3 regions of the Nonomuraea sp. NPDC050691 genome follow, and region 2 is predicted to be linked to each of the others. Evidence: riboswitches for the same ligand, from Rfam matches in the RefSeq annotation. Region 2 holds a riboswitch; each other region holds the start of a gene.
The links. A riboswitch is a leader RNA that binds a small molecule or an ion and turns the genes downstream of it on or off. The one in region 2 is predicted to bind cyclic di-AMP.

Region 1 (6,825 bases), on a different contig from region 2:
GTCACCAGGGCGGTCATGGCGTTCGGGTCGATGCCCTGGAAGCGGCCCGGGACGGGGGCCAGGGTCGTCACCGACGTGGTCAGCGCGGGCACCGCCGGGGCCGGTCCGCCGTGCCGTACGACGAGGAGGGCGAGGGCGTGCAGCGCGTGCGCGAGCGAGGATTGCAGGGCGGCGCGGTGGCGGGAGAGGGCGTCCGCGAAGGCGGGGGCGCCGCCGCCGACCCAGGCGTGGGCGTGCATGAGCCGCGCCGCCGGGTCGAGGTCCGCGTGGTGGCCGGCGGCCAGCGCCGAGGCCCGTTCGTACGCCGCGAGCGCCGCCCTGTGATCCGCCATGACGCGGCCCAGAGTGCCAGGTCAGCCGGGTGGTCCTCAGCTGATCGACGACTCACCCGGGTAAGTGTGGTCTCGGATGGTTCGTCCGCGTACCGGCCGCTGTGGCGCGGGTTTCTCTGTGAGGGAAGGGGTACGGGAGGGCACATGGCGTGTCGTATCAGTGAGTTGGTGCTGGATTGCCGCGATCCGGAGAGCCTGGCGGCGTTCTGGTGTGAGGTGCTGGGATACGTGGTGCTCAACCGGGACGACGACGGGAGCGTGGAGATCGGGCCGGAGAAGACGGGGTTCGGCGGGCTCCAGCCGACCCTCGTGTTGAACCCGTCCGAGGATCCGAAGGGCGGCAAGCTCCGGCTGCACATCGACGTGAACGCGACCGACCGCGACCAGGAGGCCGAGCTGGAGAGGCTGCTGGCTGCGGGAGCCCGGCGGGCGGACGTGGGGCAGACCGGCGAGGAGTCCTGGCACGTGCTGGCCGACCCGGAGGGCAACGAGTTCTGCCTGCTGCGGCTGAGGCTGGACGCGTAGGTTCCTTCCCCTTCTCAGGACTGACTCCCACAAGCGGGGGTGCGGGCGCACTCAGCGGGGGCGGGGGTCGCCGAGCAGGCGGAGGAGCAGGCGTGGCTCGCCCGGCCAGGCCTCCAGCAGGACCTCGCGCGGGACCTGCCGGGCCGCGTACCGCAGCGCCAGGGCGACCACCACGATGTCGTCGAGCGGGCCGATGACGGGCAGGAACTCCGGGATCAGGTCGATCGGGCTGGCCACCCACACGCCTGCGATCATGATGGCGACCCTGGCGCGGCGCGGCACGGCGGGGTGGCGGCGGAGCCTGCGGATGGTGGTCAGGCAGTCGGGGATGAAGGCGGCCAGATCCCGCATCGGGCCGGGCGGCAGTCGCCTCGCCAGGAGGAAGAGCACGCCCCAGGTGGCCGCCACGCACACGACGGTGACGGCGAGCCCGATCAGCCAGCCCCGCACGGCGTTCCCGACCTCGTTTCCGTTCCCTCGTGCCCCTCCGGTACGGCTCCACTTTACGGTCGGCGCGGCCGGCGCGACCCGCACCGGTAAGGGCGCCTTCCTCTTTCGATCGGCACGAGAGGAGGATGTGGACATGAACACGCGACCACTCGGACAGACCACCGTCAGTTCCATCGGTCTCGGCGCGATGCCCATGTCGGTGGCGGGACACATGCCCGACGAGGATCAGTCGATCCGGACGATCCACGCGGCCCTGGACGCCGGCGTGACGCTGATCGACACGGCCGACGCCTACACCCCCGCCCACGACCAGGTCGGGCACAACGAGCGGCTGGTCGCCAAGGCGCTGGCGAGCTGGGGCGGCGACCGGGACGCGGTGCTGGTGGCGACCAAGGGCGGCCACACCCGCGTTCCCGGGGGCGGCTGGGCCGTCGACGGCCGGCCGTCGTACCTGGTCGAGGCGTGCGAGCGGTCCCTCAAGGCCCTGGGTGTGGAGGCGATCGGGCTCTACCAGCACCACCGGCCCGATCCGTCCGTGCCGTACGCGGAGACGATCGGCGCGCTGCGCGACCTGCTCGACGCCGGCAAGATCCGGATGGCCGGGATCTCCAACGCCGACCCCAGCCAGATCAGGACGGCCTACGACATCCTGGGCGGCCGGCTGGCGAGCGTGCAGAACCAGTACTCGCCCGCCTTCCGCTCCTCCGAGCCGGAGGTGGACGTGTGCGAGGAGCTGGGAGTGGCGTTCCTGCCGTGGTCGCCGCTGGGCGGGATCAGCGCGGCGGGGCGGCTCGGCGGCGAGTACGAGGCGTTCGCCAAGGTGGCCGAGGGCCGCGGGGTGTCGCCGCAGCGGGTCTGCCTGGCCTGGGAGCTGGCCCGCGGCCCGGTCGTGATCCCCATCCCCGGGGCGAGCCGGCCGGAGAGCATCCTCGACTCGGTGGCGGCGGCCGATCTTGTGCTGACCTCCGAGGAGCTCAGGCTGCTGAACGGCTGACCCGTCCGGCGCTGACGCGGTCGGCCGGTTTCGCACGGCGGGTACGGGCGTGCGAAGCTTTGAACGTCCCCAACACCAGGAGGTCCTCATGACGGAAACACCGGAGCCGGAAGCCAGCGAAACTCCCGAGGACGAGTTGAAGCGCAAGTTCCGGGAGGCCTTGGAGCGCAAGCGTGCCCGGCAGGCCGATTCGGGCGCTGGTGGCAAGGGCGGCGACGCTTCCAAGATCCACGGTGCTCACGGGCCGGCCGCCAGCAAGCGCTCCTTCCGCCGCAAGAGTGGAGGCTGACGCGTCCTGAGCGGGCGGCGCGCGTCCTGAGCAGGCACGTGTCCGGAGGTCGACGCGTCCTGGGCGGACACGCGTCCTGAGCACGCGCTGAAAGCTGGTTTTCTGGAGGGGTACGGCATGCCGTACCCCTCCATTTCTTTGCCTGAAAGGTAGATCTTCACCCGATTTATGGGGTTTCCTTTGCTATTGTCCGGTTCGCTCGCTAGAGTCGAACCTGTTACCGGCCAGTGACCTAGCCCTTCGCCAGGAAGCGGCGGCTGACCGGCGCCGAATCCCGCTCCCGCGGGAACCGGGGAACCAACCTCTGGGGTGAATCCGGCCCGACCCGGGCCGGTAGGGCATCTCCACGCCCGAACCCGTCAGCTAACCCGGTAGGCGAGATGGAGAGGACAAGACTTCGATGCGCTACCGCGTACCCCCGGACGGGGCAGTGACACCGGCCGCCTGAGCGGCATCCCCCCTTCCCCCTGATTTACCTTCCCTCGCGCTCCCGCGTAGCGCCCGTTGGCACTTCTGCCCGGCTACGCCCCCATCTGAGCGAGCGCGCCCTCCTGTACCCCACGCAAAGGACTCTTCCAACACATGTCCGCACGACTTGGCATGCGTTCTTTCAGCCTTCTGACGGCGGCCGTACTCGGCGCACTCACCATCGGCGCCGGCACCGCGGCGCACGCCGACACCGACGACGACCAGAAGGTCCTCCTCAAGGGCGCCACCACGGCGTCCTACTTCTGGGACGACTCCTCCGGCCGCGCCGGCGACACCGGCCTGCCGGCCAGCGGCAAGCCCATGCAGAAGGGCCTGGCCGCCAGCCCGAGCTGGCCCCTCATGACCGAGGGCTACGTCGTCTACAAGGGCAAGAAGGCCCCGTTCTTCGTCGGCGACCGTGGCCCGGGTGTGCCCTCCAGCAGCGGCGTCATGCTCGACCTCGACGCCAAGACCTTCGCCCAGCTCACCGGCGGCCGCTTCAACTCCGAGACGCTCGGCGTGGACGGCGTCGGCGGCCAGGGCCACATCAAGGTGAGCTACGTCATCACCAAGTGGGGCAGCGGCCCGGGCAAGAAGAACCTCCCCGTCTCCTTCGCCTCCGGCGCCTGGCGCCGCGTCGACGCCAACCCGGCCAAGCCGCCGCTGCTCGCCGAGGACAAGTCCACCGCTCCGGAGGAGTCCGGCGCCGGCTCCGCCGGTGAGGCGGCCTCCGTCTCCAAGAACAACAAGAGCGACAAGAGCGACAAGGCCGGCAAGGACGACGCCGGTGTGGTGACCGCCTCCGAGCACACCTCCCGCGGCACCACCGCCGAGACCGTCAAGACCGCCGAGGCCGGCGACGCCGGCTCCGGCGACCAGGGCCTGAGCACCTCGGCCGGCCTCGCCCTGATGGGCGTGGCCGCGGTCGGCGGCGGCGCGTACCTCGGCCGCGACCGCCTGCGCAAGCTGCTCGTCAAGAGCTGACCCCCGCCGGACCGGCCGCCGTCCCCCCAGACGGCACGCCGGCCGGCACCCCGACCATGCGGCCGGGTCCGGACGCCACCCCGTCCGGTCCGGCCCTACCCAAGGGGCCTGCCTGCCTCTCCATCCAGGCCCCTTGTCACCCCGCTCCGGACCGCCGCCGCCCCGGCGGTTCCGGGGCGGGGTGACGCCTTTCCGGGCCCTTTACCCCGTTGCGGTCCGAATGTCATTCTGTTGGACGTGATCGCGCGCGTTAAGGTCAACGGCATCGAGATCGCCTACGAGAGCTTCGGCACTCCCGGTGCCCGCCCCCTCCTCCTGGTCATGGGCCTGGGCGCCCAGCTCATCCACTGGGACGACGCGTTCTGCCTCCTCCTCGCCGAGCAGGGGCACCACGTCGTCCGCTTCGACAACCGCGACGCGGGCCTGTCCACGCACCTGCGCGAGTACGGCCAGCCGCGGCTCGGCGGCGCCCCGCCGTACCTGCTGGACGACATGGCCGACGACGCGGCGGGGCTGATGGACGCGCTCGGGTGGGCCGCCGCCCACGTGGTGGGCGCCTCGATGGGCGGCATGATCGCCCAGGCGCTGGCCATCCGGCATCCCGGCCGGGTCCTCAGCCTCACCTCCATCATGTCCACGCCCGGCCCGCAGGCCGCCCCTCCCACGCCCGCGGCGAGGGCGGTGCTGCTGGCCACGCCGCCCGCCGGGCGCGAGGAGGCGATCGCGCGGTCCCAGGCGGCCTGGGCCGTGATCGGCTCACCCGGCTTCGAGCCGGACCGGGCGCGCATCGCGGACGTCGCCGGTCGCGCCTTCGACCGCTGCTTCGACCCGGCGGGCACCGCGCGCCAGCTCGCCGCCATCATGGCCTCGGGCGACCGTACCGAGGGACTGCGCGGGCTCGGCGTGCCGGCGCTCGTGGTCCACGGCGAGGCCGACCAGCTCGTCCCCCTCGCCGGTGGCCTGGCCACCGCCGAGGCCATCCCCGGGGCCAGGCTGCTGACCTTCCCCGGCATGGGCCACGACCTGCCGCGCCCGCTCTGGCCGCACCTCGTCGCCGCCATCACCCGGCTGACCGCCGGCTGACCGCCGCCGTCCAGGGCACGTCCGGCCACGCGTGGCTAGACGTCCAGCTTCTCCTCGATGGAGCGCAGCTGGTGCCTGGCCATCGCCAGGTTGGCCCGACCCCGGTCCAGGGCGAGGTAGAGGAACAGGCCCTTGCCGCCGCGCCCGCTGACGGGCCGGATGATGTGGTACTGCGAGCCGAGCGTGATGAGAATGTCCTCGATCGCGTCCTTGAGGCCGAGCGAGTCCATCGTGCGCAGCTTGGCCTTGACCACCTCGGTGTTGCCGGCGCCCGCGACCTGGAGGTCCAGGTCCTTGGAGCCGCCGAGCGCGCCCAGCGTCATGCCGCTGCCGTGGTCGACGACCGCCGCCCCGATGGCGCCGTCGATCGTCATCATCTCTTTGAGCGAGACGTCCATGCTGGCCATGTCACTTCTCCGTTCTGTGGTGATTTCCCTGGGGTCGGTCATCGCATCCGTGCTGCGATGGCGGCCACGGCGGCCGCCGTCTTGCGGCCCTCCAGCCGGAGCAGCCCGAGGTTCGTGCCGGGCTGGGCCAGGACTGTGAGGACGATGGTGGGGCCCGCGGCGTAGAACGCGGCGAACCCGGCCGTGCCCGAGATGAGCGTCTCCTCCAGATCGCCCCTCCCGGACATGGAGAGCATGCGCCTGCTCATCGCGAGCAGGGCGGCGGTGAGCGCGGCCGTCCGCTCGCCGTCGCCGACCGTGGGGTCGCAGGCGACGGCGAGCCCGTCGACCGTGCAGGCGACGCTGCCGCTGATGTCCGGGGTGCGCTCCCGCAGGAGCACCATCTCCTTGAGCACCTCGTCGTGCAGCTCCACCGGCGGCCTCCTTCTCAGCGAGGGCAGTCTCACGACGGTGAGTGGGGGGAACCTCATGCCAGCTCCTCCAGGGCCTTCTTCAGCCGCATGAGCAAGGCCAGGTCCCTCGGGTCCGCCGTCACGGCCGGGCCGAGGGATCGCGCCGGGCCGGACGGGTCGAGCGCGCCCGCCGGGCCCGTCGCACCCGCCGCGTCCGCCGCATCCGCAGCGTCGGCAGCCTCCGGGAGGAGGGGCGGCGGTCCGGCCGGCGCCGCGAGCGGCCCGGGCGCGGGCGGGCGGTCCTGATTCGCGGGCAGGGCCTGTTTCGCGCGCCGGGCCGGATCCACGGGCGGGGCTGCATCCACGGGCGAGGCTGCGTCCGCGGGCGACAAGGCCGGATCCGGCGGCTGAGGCGGCGCATCCGCCGGATCCAGGGTCTGGGTGGAGGGGCGGGCCCGCCGTCCGCCGCCGCGTGCGCGCTTGGGCAGCGTGGCCCCGCCCCCGCCCCCGCCGCCGGCCTCGGGCGAGGCGCCGGCGGGGTCGGGGGGCGCGAGCAGGCCGGACGCGGCCAGCCGCCGTACGGCCAGCAGCACCGAGTACCCCGACCGGCCCAGCCGTCGCGCCAGGTCGAGCGGCGTCGCCTCCTCGTCGGCGCGGGTGACGATCTCCCACTGGACGGCGGTGAGCGTCACGCCCTGCCCGGACAGCCGGGACGCCGGTCGTACCGGGGCGGTGTCCACGTCGGCGGACGGCCAGATCCGGGCGAGCTGGGCCCGGCGGCGGGCGCACTCCCGCACGAGCCCCGACACCTCGAAGTACCACCGCCCGCCCAGCCAGTGCCGCTCGCCGGGCCGGAACTTCGGCCGCGTCCCCGTGGCCGGCAGCAGGAAGAACGCGGCGT
Region 2 (6,825 bases):
ATGTCCACGAACCCCGCCCATCCCCCTTCCGAGGGCAGCGTCGACCGGGTCCAGCGGCCGTGGCGGAAGTTGAGCACGTACGACTGCCCGTGGGCGGGGTTGACGGCGATCCACACGCCGCCGGCCCGGTCGGCGCGGACGGCGGGCAGCCAGGCGCCGGCCAGCGGCAGGTCCAGCCACCTCCACGCGGTGCCGTCCCACCGCGCGACCAGGCCGCGATCGGGCACCTCACAGGACCCCGACCGCTGGGCGGCGCCCTGCGTGATCAGCCACACGTCGTCGCGGGCACGGGCCGCCATGCCGTAGAAGACGCCGGCGGGCGCGGGAGGGCAGCCGGGCGCGGGAGGAAGAGGAGTGGTGGCCCAGCCCGAGCCGTCCCGCCGGATCACCGTGGCCTCTCCGGCGGCATGAACCACCGCCCACACCTCGCCCCTGCCGGAGGCGGCGACGCGCGAGACCTGGTCGAGGTCGCCGTACGGGCTCGGCTTGGGAACCGCTTCCCACGAGCGGCCGTCCCAGTGGCGGAGTCCGGATCCGGAGTAGTCGTCCGGGCCGCCGTACTCGGAGATCCAGACGTCGTCCCTGGCCCCGACGGCGACGGACTCACGCGCGAACCTGCTGGGCCACGGACGGTACACCCACCGACCGCCGGCCAGCTGGAAGGGCCGGTCCCCGGCGAACAGCCACAGGTCGTCGCCTGACGGGGAGGCGGCGAACCACGCGCCGGAGCCCCTGACGCCCTTCGGCGGCGGGGCGGGCCGCCAGGAGACGCCGTCCCGGCGCAGCATCGTCCAGGACCAGGAACCGCCTTTCCGCCCGTTCTCCTCGGCCAGCACGGCCCAGGCCTGCCCCTGTCCCTGTCCCATGACGCCTATGGAGCCGATCCGTGTGGAGTCCACCCGGCCGGTCAGTCCTTGCGCCGTGTGGGTCAGGCGCCACGTGGCCACCCGCGTCGCGTGGTCGTCCGCTCCGCACACCGCGAGGAGGACGACGAGGACAGCCATGAATCTCATGAAAGATCACGATACGGCGCCTGGGTGAGGGCGGGGTCGGCCGCGAGGATGCGCCGGTGCAGATCGCGCACGGCAGGGGTCGGCTCCAGGCCGTGCTCGGAGACCAGCGTCGCCCGCAGCCCGCTGCAGACCGCCAGCGCCTCGGCCTGCCGCCCCGACCGGTACAGGCCGAGCATGAGCAGCGCGCCGCCATGTCGTTCTCGAACGCGTTGCGCAGCACCGGGTCGTACATGACGGGGCGCACCTCGGCGTCCGCGGCGCGGCTCAGCCGCTCCAGCCGGTCGGCGGCATCCGGGTGATGCCAGGTCGATGTGGGAGATCGGGTCGTCGGGGGGTACGGCGGTCACGTGGCGTCTCCTCGGTTCACCCAGGGGGAAGGCCGGCGGCGGACTGTCCCGCCACCGGCCGGCGGTCACTCGGTCACCGGGTTACTCGGCACGGGGAGACAGGAAGGGCGGGTACCAGGCGCGCTCGTGCGGGGCGTCGGTCGTCACGCTGGGCGCGCTGTTCCCGGCCGGCGCGAACTGCGGCATCTCCACGTTCTGGGTCGGCATGCTTCGTGCTCCGTTCACCTTGGATCGCTTGGCGTGTCCGAATCTACGGAGCCGGGGTTTGGCGCCGGTGTGGCCACGGTGCCGCCGACGGCGCCGTGCGCCCGGCTCCGGCGTCAGCTCCGGAGGGATCTCCAGGACTCCACGGTCGCTTCGGCGATGAGGGTGATGCGGCGTCCGTACGCCGCATGCCCATCCGCGACGAAGCTGCCGTCGCTGAACGGCAACCCGCAGAACGTGGCGCGGAAGTGCCCGGGAGGTCCGCCCGGCGGGAGCGGCTCGTACGGTTCGAGCGGCGCCATGTCGTAGCCCGACCGAGCCGTGTGCCTGTTGCGCGCCACCTGGTGAGCGGCCACGCGAAGCAGCGCGTCAAGGCCCTTGTCCACGTAGAGCTGCAACTGACGGAACTGGCCGTCAAGGTACTTCTCATGGGCCCTGGAAGGATGCTGCAGGAGGTAGGCGCAGACCACAACCCCGTGCCACCTGTACATCAGAGGGTCGGCCTGCTCCTCAGCCAGGATTCCGTGGTAGTAGTCCACGCACACGCCCAGCGGGCCGGCCGCCGCACCGCAGTCGCACTGCCCCGCGTCCGTCATGGCTTGGCCGGGAAGGTCAGGTCGAGCAGGGCGCTGGGGCGGGGCAGCGCCCCGGTCAGCGACGATTCCGGCGCCACCTGTGCGGGACGAGGCGCCGAGACGCGCATGGCCAGCGTTCTCGGGTGGTCCCGGCCGGGGTACTGGCTGAAGACCCCCGCCCGGCGGCCGCCGGAGACGGGCCAGCCGACGTCCAGGGTGAGGGCCTGGCCCCGCTCGTCGTCGACGTGCAGCGCCCAGCTGATCTTCGTCGCGGCGACCGCGGCCAAGGGCCGGCCGCCGATCAGGGCACGGAAGGTCGGGGAGACCGCGTGCAACCGCTGGAAGGTGATCGTGCCCCGGTACATGGTGGCCTTCAGGTCGGTTCCGTACGTGTCGGGGCGCTTGCTGGAAGCCGTGGTCAGGAGCGTCTTCAAGGTGGCCGGCTCGAAGACGTTGATCGGCTGGTCACCGTACGCCGCCGTGGTGGCGCTCCTGCGGCCCGCCGCCGCCCAGGTCCTGCCCTCGGGCAGCACGGGCGCGTACAGCGCGCCGGACCGGTAGAGCTGTCCGTTCACCGCGATCGAGCGGTGAGGTTTGGACTCCGTCGCCACCTTCGCCGCGTCCCAGGCACCCTCCTTCATCTGGTCGCGCATCCGGAACCCGGGACGGAGGGTACGGGTCATGTCGGCCGCGCCCACACTCGTTCCACCGAGCATGAGGACGCCGCGGTTCTCCACCTGGAAGACATCCTGGTCGCGGCCGAGGTACAGGCCGCTCAGCTCCACCACCCGCACCGCCTGACGCTTGGCGATCTGTTTCCGCAGCGAGGCGACCGGGTCGACGGCGGCCCGGGCAGGGGCGGGCGGTGTGACCAGCGCGGCGGAGACCAGGGCCGCTATCGACAGGGGGATCCAGCGTTTCATGGGCGCTCGCTTCATGATCGGGAAACGGACCGGCACATTCTGCCGGTCCGTCCACGGCTGTGTCACGCCCTCCGCAGGCCGGTGCCGTCGCGGGGGAACGCGCATTTTTTACCGAGCCCGCGAATCCCTGTGCCGTCGGGCCTTCAGTGCCCGTGCGACAGCCGGCACCCCTGTGCGCCAGGTGAGGCCACTTGCCGTACGCAGGGCATATGCATACCTTTTCCTAGCGCGGTACGGGCGCGGCCGGACAATCCGGGTCACGCCGTTGCCGCTTCGTTGACCAGACCGTGCACTGTCCCGGGAGATCCCTCGCGACAGTGCCCGGCCGCCGAGTCCGCGCCTCGCGGAGCCGGGGACCCATCTTCTCCGGGGTGAATCGGACGCCAGCCCTCACTGCGCGGCCGTAGGGCACTTCCACGCCCGAACCCGTCAGCTAACCCGGCAGGCGGCATGGAAGCAAGGAGTCGATACCCTCATGCCCAAGACCTGGCTTGCCACCGTCGTCCGTTCCCTCCCCACCACGCGCCTCAGCCTGGCCATCGGCGGGGCGCTCCTGGCCGGAACCACCGCCGTCGCCGGCGTGACCGGCACGGCGATCGCCTCACCCGCCGATCACGGCCCGGTGCACGCGGCCGAGCAGCAGCCCGGGTCCCTCAGCTACGGCCTGGACATCTCCCACCACGAGGCGCCGTACGACTGGAACGCCAGCTCCGCCCAGTTCGGCATCATCAAGGCCACCGAAGGCACGAGCTTCCGCGACTCCGCCTTCGCCGAGCACTGGCAGGCGCTGGCCAAGAAGGGCATCGTGCGCGGGGCCTACCACTTCGGCCACCCCGGCAACGACCCCGTCGCCGAGGCCGACCACTTCCTGTCCGTGGTGAACTCCCAGCCCGCCAAGGCCGGCGACCTGCTGGTCCTGGACCTGGAGACCACCGACGGCAGGTCCGTCGCCGAGGTCAACGCCTGGGCCAAGGCGTGGCTGTCGTACGTGAAGGCCAAGACCGGGGTCACCCCGATGTTCTACAGCGGCTGGAACTTCGCCGACACCTACGGCAAGGGCCTGGCCGCGTACCCGCTCTGGGTCGCCCACTACAGCAAGCCCAAGGGCACGGTCACCCCGCCGGCCGACTGGAAGTCCTGGACCATTCACCAGTACACCGAGTCCCCCGTCGACCAGAACGTCTCCAAGCTGACCCCCGGCCAGCTGCGGAGCCTCGGCCGCCCGGCCGCCTGACGGCCCGCTCCACTAACCAGCCAAACTCGAATAGCCGGTTGCCACGCCTCGCTCTAACCACTAATCTTCATATCAGTGGTTAGTCACGGCTGTCCGGGGTCTCCCCGGATTCCGATCGGAGGCATGGGATGACACACTCCACCACCGGCCCGAGCTCGCTGCGGACCGGGCACGTCGGTCTCAACGTCACGGACATAGAGCGTTCGCTGCCGTTCTATGTGCAGGTCTTCGGCTTCGAGGTCATGGCGGAAGGCAAGGAGAACGAGCGGCGCTGGGCTTTCCTCGGCCGCGACGACCGGCTGATGGTCACCCTGTGGCAGCAGAGCGACACCGCCTTCAGCGCCACCTCGGCCGGCCTGCACCACCTGTCCTTCCAGGCGGACTCGATCGACCAGGTCAAGGCGGCCGAGCAGGTGCTGCGCGACCTGGGCGCCCGGTTCCAGTACGACGGCGTGGTGCCGCACGGCGAGGGAGCCGCCTCGGGAGGCGTCTTCTTCACCGACCCCGACGGCACCCGCCTGGAGATCTACGCGCCCACCGGCGCGGACACCGCCCCGGCTCCCTCGGGCACCGCCCCCACCTGCGGCTTCTTCTGATCGCCCGCACGACGACCCAGGAGGGAGTGAAAGGCTGTGGCGGACGTCTACCACGCGGGTGAGCACCTCGTACAAGCACGGGCCGGTCTGCTGGAACAGGCCCGCTCCGCCTCGCGGACCATCCGCGGCCAGATACCCGGCGTCGCTCGCGAGTTCCTGGAGCAGCAGGTCACGCTCGTCATCGGCGCGGCCGACGACCGGGGCCGCGTCTGGGCCTCGCTGCTCACCGGCCCCAGGGGCTTCATCAAGGTCTCCGGATCGGCGGCGATCGACGTCGCCGCGCTTCCCAGCCCCGGCGATCCCCTGCACGCGCGTCTCACGGCCCCGGCCGGCGCGCCGTTCCAGGTCGGCATGATCGCCATCGAGCCGGCCACCCGCCGGCGGATGAGGATGAACGGCCGCGCCAGGCCGGCCCCCGGCGGGTTCCGCGTCGAGCTGGACCAGGTCTACTCCAACTGCCCGAAGTACCTCACGAAGCGCCACCCCGTTCCGGCCGGTCAGCCGGTCGAACCGGGCCCGGTGACCACCGCCGGCCACCTGAGCGAGGCGCAGCGCGCGCTGATCTCCCGGGCCGACACCTTCTTCGTCGCGACCGCCGATCGCGAGGGCGACGCCGACGCCTCCCACCGTGGCGGCAACCCCGGGTTCGTCGAGGTCACCTCCCCGACGACGCTGCGCTGGCCCGACTACAGGGGCAACGCCATGTTCTGCACCCTCGGCAACATCGAGGCCAGTCCCGCCGCCGGCCTGATCTTCCCCGACTGGCAGACCGGCGGCTGCCTGCAGCTCACCGGCGTCGCCGCGACCGACTGGGATCCCGGGCACGCCGCGGCGGTCCCGGGGGCCGAGCGCATGGTCGAGTTCACCGTGCACCACGTCGTCGAGATCACCGGCGCGAGTCCGCTGCGCTGGACCGGAGCCGAGTACTCCCGCTTCAACCCCCCGGCGTCCGCCCGGGAACGCCTCCTCGACGCCGGCTACCAGGCGTAGGCCTCGGGAGCGGGTCCCCCGGGGCCGGGGAAGACGGCGTCGAGGAGCGCGAGCTGCCCGGAGTCGAGCGTGACGTCGAGAGCGCGCTCGGCCAGGGCCAGGTGCTCCACCGTGCGCGCCCCCACGATGGGGGCGGTGACCCCCGGCTGGTGCAGCAGCCAGGCCAGGGCGACGACGGCCGGGTGCTCGCCGAAGTCGTCGCACGCCTTCTCGTAGCGCTCGATCTGTTCGCGGCTGCTCCGCAGCCCCGTGGCGGCGCGGCCCTCCTTGCTGCGCGCGGCGTGCTGCTTGCGCAGGATCCCGCCGAGGAGACCGCCGTACAAGGGGCTGTACGGCAGGAAGCCGATGCCGAGGTCACGGCAGGCGGGAAGCACCTCGAGCTCGACGGAGCGCTGCATCAGGCTGTAGATGCTCTGCTCCACGACGAAGCCGAGCATCCCGCGCCGCTCGGCCACGGCCTGGCCGCGCACGATGTGCCAGCCGGCGTGGTTGCTGGTGCCGAAGTAGAGGACCTTGCCCTGCTGCCGCAGCAGCGACAGCGCCTCCCAGATCTCCTCCCACGGGGTGGACCGGTCGACGTGGTGCAGCAGGTAGAGGTCGAGGTGGTCGGTCTGCAGGCGTCTCAGCGACTCGTCGCAGGCCCGCCTGATGTGCCGGGCGGAGAGCCGGATGTCGTTGACGCCGGAGCCCATGGCGCCGTAGACCTTGGTCGCGAGGACGACCTGGTCGCGGCGGGCCGGTGTCTTGGCGAGCCAGGTCCCGATGATCTCCTCGGTGCGGCCCTTCTCCGGTTCGTGCCCGTACACCTGCCGGTTGGCGTCGGCTCCGTACACGTCGGCGGTGTCGATGAGGTTGATGCCGCTCGACACAGCGGCGTCGAGGATGGTGTGCGCGGTGGCCTCGTCGGTGAGCGGGCCGAAGTTCATCGTTCCGAGGGCCAGCC
Region 3 (6,825 bases), on a different contig from region 2:
GTGCTGGAGCTGGCCGCGCTCAAGGGCGTCTTCACCGACGTGGTCGAGGACTCCGTGACGTACGTCAACGCGCCGCTGCTGGCCAAGGACCGCGGCATCACGGTCGAGCTGGTGACCAGCGCCGACAGCCCTGACTGGCGCAACGTGGTGACCGTGCGCGGCGTGCTGGCCGACGGCCGGCAGGTCTCCGTGTCCGGCACGCTGTCCGGCCCGCGGCAGATCACGAAGATCGTCGAGGTCAACGGCTACGAGATGGAGATCGAGCCGACCGAGCACCTGTCGTTCTTCACCTACACCGACCGGCCCGGCGTCGTCGGCGTCGTCGGCCGCCTCCTCGGCGAGCACGGCATCAACATCGCCTCGATGCAGGTGGCCCGGGACGTCAAGGGCGGCAAGGCGCTCATCGCGCTGACCGTCGACTCGGCCATCCCGGCCGACGTGGTCGAGCAGATCATCGCCGAGATCGGCGCCGACAGCGGCCGCTCGGTCGACCTCGACGGCTGACGTCCCGCACGATCCCGACGGCCGCCGCCGGACCTCAAGTGTCCAGCGGCGGCCGTTTTTCGTCTCACGATGCGAGATATTAGGACGTCCAAGGAGACAGCCCGGTGACTGGAAGGTACATTGGCTGTCAATGCGCCAGGTTCTCGTACTCATTACCTGCCGCGGCGGGGCCTGTTAGGGCAGGCCGGCGACCCGCCGCGGTGCGTGGCGTCGCGTCGGCCGTCAGTCCCATCGCCCGGTCCGTGATCCGGACCGCGCGCCACAGGCCCGGTCGGGTTCGCGACCGGGGTCCGACTTCCGTCCGTACGACGCCCCGCGAAATGAGATGAACCACATGTATGAGATGTACGCCTGGAACGGCGCCGAAGAGCGCGACGACGAGGCGACCGAGGCCCTGCAGACCGCGCTGGACCGCCGCGACAACGGCGGCGCCCCGCAGGCCGCCGACCTCAACTGACCCGTCAGAAGGCCAGCCGGTAGAAGACGGCCATGGTCCGCAGGGTGCGCGACACCCTGGCCAGCGCCACCGACAGCCGGTGCGACAGTGACAGCTCGGCGAAGCCCTCCATGTCGAACGCGCTGAGCGCGGTCACGCATCGGAGCCGGGGACTGATCGACAGCAGGTCCCCGGGCCCCTCGATGCCCCAGTGCATCGTCGCGCCGGCCTTCCGCACCGGCCGGTTGATCACCTGGAGCCTGATACCGCCACGGTTGAGGGCGTCGAAGATCAGCTGGCCGGAGGGGAAGCCCTCGGCGACGGCCCGCACGAGCGCGCGGCCCTCCTCCCGGCCGAGGTAGTAGACCAGCCCCTCGGCCACGACCAGCACCGGACGGTCGCGCGGGACCCGCTCCAGCCAGGCGAGGTCGGTCACGGACGTGCCGATCGTCGTGCAGCCGGGCGGCTCGGGGTAGAGCCGCCGGCGCAGCTCGACGACGTCGGGATAGTCGACGTCGTACCACCGCACGCCCGCGGGCGGCCCGAGCCGGTGGACGCGGGTGTCGAGGCCGCACCCGAGGTGCAGCACGGTGGCCTCGGGCGTCGCGGCGAGGAACTCGCGCGCCCAGTCGTCGATCAGGCGAGCCCGCAGGGCGATGGACACGGCCGTGCGCGGGCCCACGCCGACCCGGCGGAAGTCGTGGTCGATCCTGGAGACGGTCTCGGCGGCCATGGTGTCGCCGAGGATCGGCCGGGGCGAGCGGGCGTCCAGCGCCCTGCCGTACAGGGTGGCGAGGAGGGTCGCCTTCTCCTCGCTCAGATGCACCTTCTCGGCAGCCATACGGATCACGCTACGTCCGCGGCGCCGTGAGCGCGGGCCGGTGAGCTCACGCGGCGCCGTGAGAGAGCGCGGTGGGATCACGCGGTGCCGGAAGAGAGGGCCGGTGGGTCAGACGGCGCCGGGAGAGAGGGCGCCGGTGGGCCGGGCGGGTCCGAGAGGCGACCGGCCCACCGGAGCGGCGGTCAGAGGATCGTGGCCGTGGGCATGGCCGGGGCGGGAGCCTGGCTCGCGGCCTTCCTGGCGGCCCAGGCCTTGACGCCCTTCCGGTCGGGGCGGACGGCGCCGACGAAGGAGGCACGGCGCCAGGACGACAGCTTCTCCACCTTGACCACGTCACCCGTGCGCGGGGAGTGGACCATGTAGCCACGCTTGGAGATCATCCCGACGTGGCCGAGGCCGTGGAAGAAGACGAGGTCACCGGGCTTGAGGTTCTTCCAGGAGATCTTCCGGGAGAACGCGTTGTACTGCTGCGCCGCGGTGCGGGGGAGCTGGATGCCGGCGTGCTGGTAGGCGCGCAGCATCAGGCCGGAGCAGTCGTAGCCCTTGCGGGAGGCGCCGCCCCAGACGTACGGGGTGCCGCGCTTGTCGAGGGCGTACCTGAGTGCCTTTTTCCAGGCGGGGAGCGGGGTCTTCTTCTCGCGGGCGGCTGCGACGTCCGCCCCGGTCAGTGTGACGATCGGCGAGGTGAGGCGGGCGGTGGCGGTCTCCTCCTGCGAGCTTCCCGGAATCGAGGAGGAGGAGTTCTGGAACGTTCCAGTGACGGGGGGCTGGGGGGCGCTGTGTCGCGTGGAGGAGGCGAGGGAGACTCCGGCCGGGGCGGCGACGGCGATCCCGGCGGTGGCGACGGCGGCGAGCATGGCGAAGCGAGACACGAAGGTCCTTCCATACGGCCTACCGGGTTAGCTGACGGGCTCGGGCCTGGAAGTGGCCCTACGGCAGGTGACATGCCGATTCGCCCCAAAAGGGGAATGGGTCCCCGGCTCCACGCAGCTGCTGCGCGGATTCGGCTCGAGGACTCTAACGAAACGGTCAAAAAGACGCAATCCCCCTCAAAACGGATGTCCGTTGGGTGAGATGGTGTGTTCGTCAGCCGAGACGACCCGGTAAGGTACCGGCCATGGATTCGCGCGACATTCGCCTGGCAGTGATCCCCGGTGACGGCATCGGCACCGAGGTCGTGGCAGAGGCGCTCAAGGTGCTCGAAGCCGTCGGCACGAAGATCGAGGCCACCCACTACGATCTCGGCGCCGCCCGCTACCACCGCACCGGCGAGACCCTGCCCGACTCCGTCCTGGAGGAGCTGCGCGGCTACGACGCGATCCTGCTCGGCGCGGTCGGCGACCCCAGCGTCCCGCCGGGCATCCTGGAGCGCGACCTGCTGCTGCGCCTGCGCTTCACCTTCGACCACTACGTCAACCTGCGCCCGGTCAAGCTCTACCCGGGCGTCGCGACGCCGCTGGCCGACACCCGCCCCGAGGACATCGACATGATCGTGATCCGCGAGGGCACCGAGGGCCTCTACGCGGGCACAGGCGGCGTCATGCGCGGCGGCACCCCGCACGAGATCGCCACGCAGGAGTCGCTCAACACCGCCCACGGCGTCGAGCGCGTGGTGCGTTACGCCTTCGCCAAGGCCCAGTCAAGGCCGCGCAAGAAGCTCACCCTCATCCACAAGACCAACGTGCTGACCTACGCCGGAGACCTCTGGCAGCGCACGGTCAACCGGGTGGCCGAGGAGTTCCCCGAGGTCACCACCGACTACGCGCACATCGACGCGGCGTCGATGTACTTCGTCAGCCAGCCCGAGCGCTTCGACGTGATCGTCACCGACAACCTCTTCGGTGACATCATCACCGACCTCGGCGCGGCCATCGCGGGCGGCATCGGCCTGGCCGCGAGCGGCAACATCAACCCCGACCGCACCGCGCCCAGCATGTTCGAGCCCGTCCACGGCAGCGCGCCCGACATCGCGGGCCAGGGCAAGGCCGACCCGACCGCCACGATCCTGTCCACCGCCATGCTCCTCGACCACCTCGGCCGGCACGCCGAGGCCGCCAAGATCGAGCAGGCCGTCGCCGAGGACATCGTCGAGCGCCTGAGCGGCTGGGCGAGCCGGACGACCCACGAGATCGGTGACGACATCACCGCGCGAGTATCGAGCTAGGGCCGCCCTAGCTCCACCAGCGCCTGGCGGTCCGAACGGGACCCGCCAGGCGCTTTTCGCATGTTCAGCGGCATAACCACCCTGCTGCCCCCTTGCCATCCCAAATAGCGAGACAATAGGAAGTACGGACTGCCGTCGCGCAGTGCCGCCGGCATCGCCCAGTCGTAGAGAGAAGGACCATCGTCATGACCATCGCTCCGAAGCTCAGCTTCGACGTGCAGCTGTCCGACCATGCGCGCACCGCGGCGGAGCGCGAGCAGGTACTGGCGAATCCCGGCTTCGGCCAGACCTTCACCGACCACCTGGTCTCCATCGACTACACCGAGGGTCAGGGCTGGCACGACGCGCGGCTCAAGCCGTACGAGCCGCTCACCCTCGACCCCGCCACGGCGGTCTTCCACTACGCGCAGGAGCTGTTCGAGGGGCTGAAGGCGTACCGGCAGATCAACGGCTCGGTCGTCACGTTCCGCCCGTACGCCAACGCCGCCCGCTTCAACCAGTCGGCGGCGCGCATGGCGATGCCGGAGCTGCCCGAGGAGGTGTTCGTCGAGTCGCTGGAGCACCTCGTCCAGGCCGACCGCGACTGGGTGCCCACCACCGAGGGGCACAGCCTCTACCTGCGGCCGTTCATGATCGCCACGCAGGTGGGGCTGGGCGTGAACTACCCGTCGCGCACCTACACGTACATGGTGATCGCCTCGCCGGCGGCCTCGTACTTCACCGGTGGCGTCAAGCCCGTCTCGGTGTGGCTGTCCACCGAGTACACCCGCGCCGCGCCCGGCGGCACGGGCTTCGCCAAGTGCGGCGGCAACTACGCCGCCGCCTTCGTCGCCCAGCGCCAGGCCGTCGAGAACGGCTGCGACCAGGTGGTGTGGCTCGACGCGGCCCAGCACGCGTACGTCGAGGAGATGGGCGGGATGAACCTGTTCTTCGTCATCGGCGGCAAGCTCGTCACCCCCGCCCTGACCGGCACACTTCTGCCGGGCATCACCCGCGACTCGATCCTCGCGCTGGCCGGAGACCTCGGCCTGGAGACCGAGGAGCGCCTGGTGAGCGTCGAGGAGTGGGCGGACGGCTGCGAGTCGGGCGAGATCACCGAGGTCTTCGCCTGCGGCACGGCCGCCGTGGTCACCCCGGTCGGCTCGGTCAAGGGCGCCGACCGGTCCTGGACGGTCGCCGACGGCACGCCGGGCCCGGTCACCATGCGGGTGCGCGAGGAACTGCTCGGCATCCAGTACGGCTCCCGCCCCGACCCGCGCGGCTGGATCCACAAGGTCCTCTAGCCGCGCCGGCGCGAACGCGGCCCGCCCTCCGGGGGGCCGCACCGCCATGGAGTGCCCCGTGGTGCCCGATTCAGGGCTTTCTCAGGTGGTTCCGATAAGGTCGCGGCGACCGGATCGAGGGACGGGGCGAATGACGAAGAGGGTGGCGGCCGTGCTGGCCGCCTTGGCGGTGCTGGCCGCGCTCGTGGTGTTGCAGACCGTGGGCGGCGACGGGCCGTCGCGAGGCGTGCGGCTGCTGCGGCAGCCCGACGGCAGCATGGTGCTCGCCGACACCGGTGCCGGCGCGCCGGTGCTGGACCTGTACGAGGACTTCGACTGCCCGGTCTGCAAGGAGCTGCACACGCGGGTGGACGCCACGATCCGCCGCCTGGCCGCGGAGGGCAAGGTCAAGGTCGTCTTCCACCCGGTCACGATCTTCCAGGACGAGCCGATGCGCTCCAACTCCGTCCGCGCCGCCGCCGCGGCCCGCTGCGTCCCCGAGGACAACTGGCTGGCCTTCCGCGACGAGCTGTACGGCATGCAGCCCGCCCCCCACGGCACGGCCTCCGGCTTCACGCTGGAGGAGCTGGCCAGGGCGGCCCGCCAGGCGGGCGCGTCGGTCGACCAGTGCGTCACCTCCCAGACCTACGCCGAGGACCACCTGAAGCAGAGCGCCAGGATCCGCCTCGAAGGCACCCCCACGGTCGTGCTCGACGGGCAGCTGCTCGGCGACGAGGCGTTCGACCCGAAGGCCCTGGAAACGGCCATCACCGGGGGCTCCGGCGTCACGGTGTGACACCCGGTGTCCAGAACCTGAGACTGATGTGCCGAATAGTGAGTCGGTATGGCAGACTGCTGAGCACCATGTTCTACGGTCTGCTCATTATCGGCAGGCGCGCTGGCTGAAACAGGGACATAGCCAGCGCGCAGACCTCTCACGTCCGTGAGGGGTCTTTTTGTTTTCCAGGGAGAGGACACCATGGCCGACGACCGGTTCCACGTCTATGACACGACGCTGCGTGACGGCGCACAGCAGGAGGGGCTCAACCTCACCGTCGCCGACAAGCTCGCTGTGGCGCGCCATCTGGACGGGCTGGGTGTCGGTTTCATCGAAGGGGGCTGGCCCGGCGCCAACCCCAAGGACACAGAGTTCTTCCGGCGGGCTCGGACCGAGCTCGACCTGAAGCACGCGCGGCTCGCCGCGTTCGGCGCGACCCGCCGGGCCGGTGTGAAGGCAGCCGACGACCCCTTGGTGGCCGCTCTGCGCGAATCCGGCGCGCCGGTCGTGACTCTTGTCGCCAAGAGCCACGACCGGCACGTGGAGCTGGCCCTCCGCACGACCCTCGAGGAGAACCTCGCGATGATCCGCGACACGGTCTCCCACCTTCGCGCGGAGGGCCAGCGAGTCTTCCTGGACGCCGAACACTTCTTCGACGGCTACAAGTCCAACCCAGCCTACGCGCTGGAGGTCCTCAGGACCGCCGCCGAGGCGGGCGCCGACGTCGTCGCCCTGTGCGACACGAACGGCGGCATGCTCCCCGACGAACTGGCCGACGTGGTTCACGCGGCAGCCCAGACCGGGGCCCGCGTCGGCATCCACTGCCACGACGACACCGGC

Region 1: it holds a riboswitch for cyclic di-AMP, as region 2 does, so the genes downstream of both, AB0H81_RS11070 (hypothetical protein) here and AB0H81_RS35730 (GH25 family lysozyme) in region 2, are expected to answer to the same signal.
Region 3: it holds a riboswitch for cyclic di-AMP, as region 2 does, so the genes downstream of both, AB0H81_RS12370 (C40 family peptidase) here and AB0H81_RS35730 (GH25 family lysozyme) in region 2, are expected to answer to the same signal.

What each region holds. Positions count from the first base shown of each region.
Region 1 covers NZ_JBFAIA010000019.1:21,158-27,982, reverse strand. The annotation lists gene AB0H81_RS11095 (alpha/beta hydrolase) at 1-332, opposite strand, end outside; gene AB0H81_RS11090 (VOC family protein) at 477-857, shown strand; gene AB0H81_RS11085 (DUF1232 domain-containing protein) at 909-1,307, opposite strand; gene AB0H81_RS11080 (aldo/keto reductase) at 1,441-2,301, shown strand; gene AB0H81_RS11075 (DUF5302 domain-containing protein) at 2,390-2,590, shown strand; cyclic di-AMP (ydaO/yuaA leader) riboswitch at 2,846-2,983, shown strand; gene AB0H81_RS11070 (hypothetical protein) at 3,173-4,042, shown strand; gene AB0H81_RS11065 (alpha/beta hydrolase) at 4,280-5,125, shown strand; gene AB0H81_RS11060 (hypothetical protein) at 5,161-5,532, opposite strand; gene AB0H81_RS11055 (roadblock/LC7 domain-containing protein) at 5,571-6,002, opposite strand; gene AB0H81_RS11050 (hypothetical protein) at 5,999-6,825, opposite strand, start outside.
Region 2 covers NZ_JBFAIA010000161.1:10,860-17,684, forward strand. The annotation lists gene AB0H81_RS35705 (hypothetical protein) at 1-1,013, opposite strand, end outside; gene AB0H81_RS35710 (BTAD domain-containing putative transcriptional regulator) at 1,010-1,189, opposite strand; gene AB0H81_RS35715 (hypothetical protein) at 1,442-1,567, opposite strand; gene AB0H81_RS35720 (DUF5946 family protein) at 1,681-2,160, opposite strand; gene AB0H81_RS35725 (hypothetical protein) at 2,157-3,062, opposite strand; cyclic di-AMP (ydaO/yuaA leader) riboswitch at 3,379-3,525, shown strand; gene AB0H81_RS35730 (GH25 family lysozyme) at 3,538-4,296, shown strand; gene AB0H81_RS35735 (VOC family protein) at 4,425-4,892, shown strand; gene AB0H81_RS35740 (pyridoxamine 5'-phosphate oxidase family protein) at 4,929-5,882, shown strand; gene AB0H81_RS35745 (aldo/keto reductase) at 5,870-6,825, opposite strand, start outside.
Region 3 covers NZ_JBFAIA010000022.1:12,012-18,836, forward strand. The annotation lists gene serA (phosphoglycerate dehydrogenase) at 1-504, shown strand, start outside; gene AB0H81_RS12360 (hypothetical protein) at 830-961, shown strand; gene AB0H81_RS12365 (class I SAM-dependent methyltransferase) at 966-1,781, opposite strand; gene AB0H81_RS12370 (C40 family peptidase) at 1,964-2,653, opposite strand; cyclic di-AMP (ydaO/yuaA leader) riboswitch at 2,655-2,800, opposite strand; gene AB0H81_RS12375 (3-isopropylmalate dehydrogenase) at 2,899-3,945, shown strand; gene AB0H81_RS12380 (branched-chain amino acid aminotransferase) at 4,131-5,228, shown strand; gene AB0H81_RS12385 (thioredoxin domain-containing protein) at 5,359-6,003, shown strand; gene cimA (citramalate synthase) at 6,187-6,825, shown strand, end outside.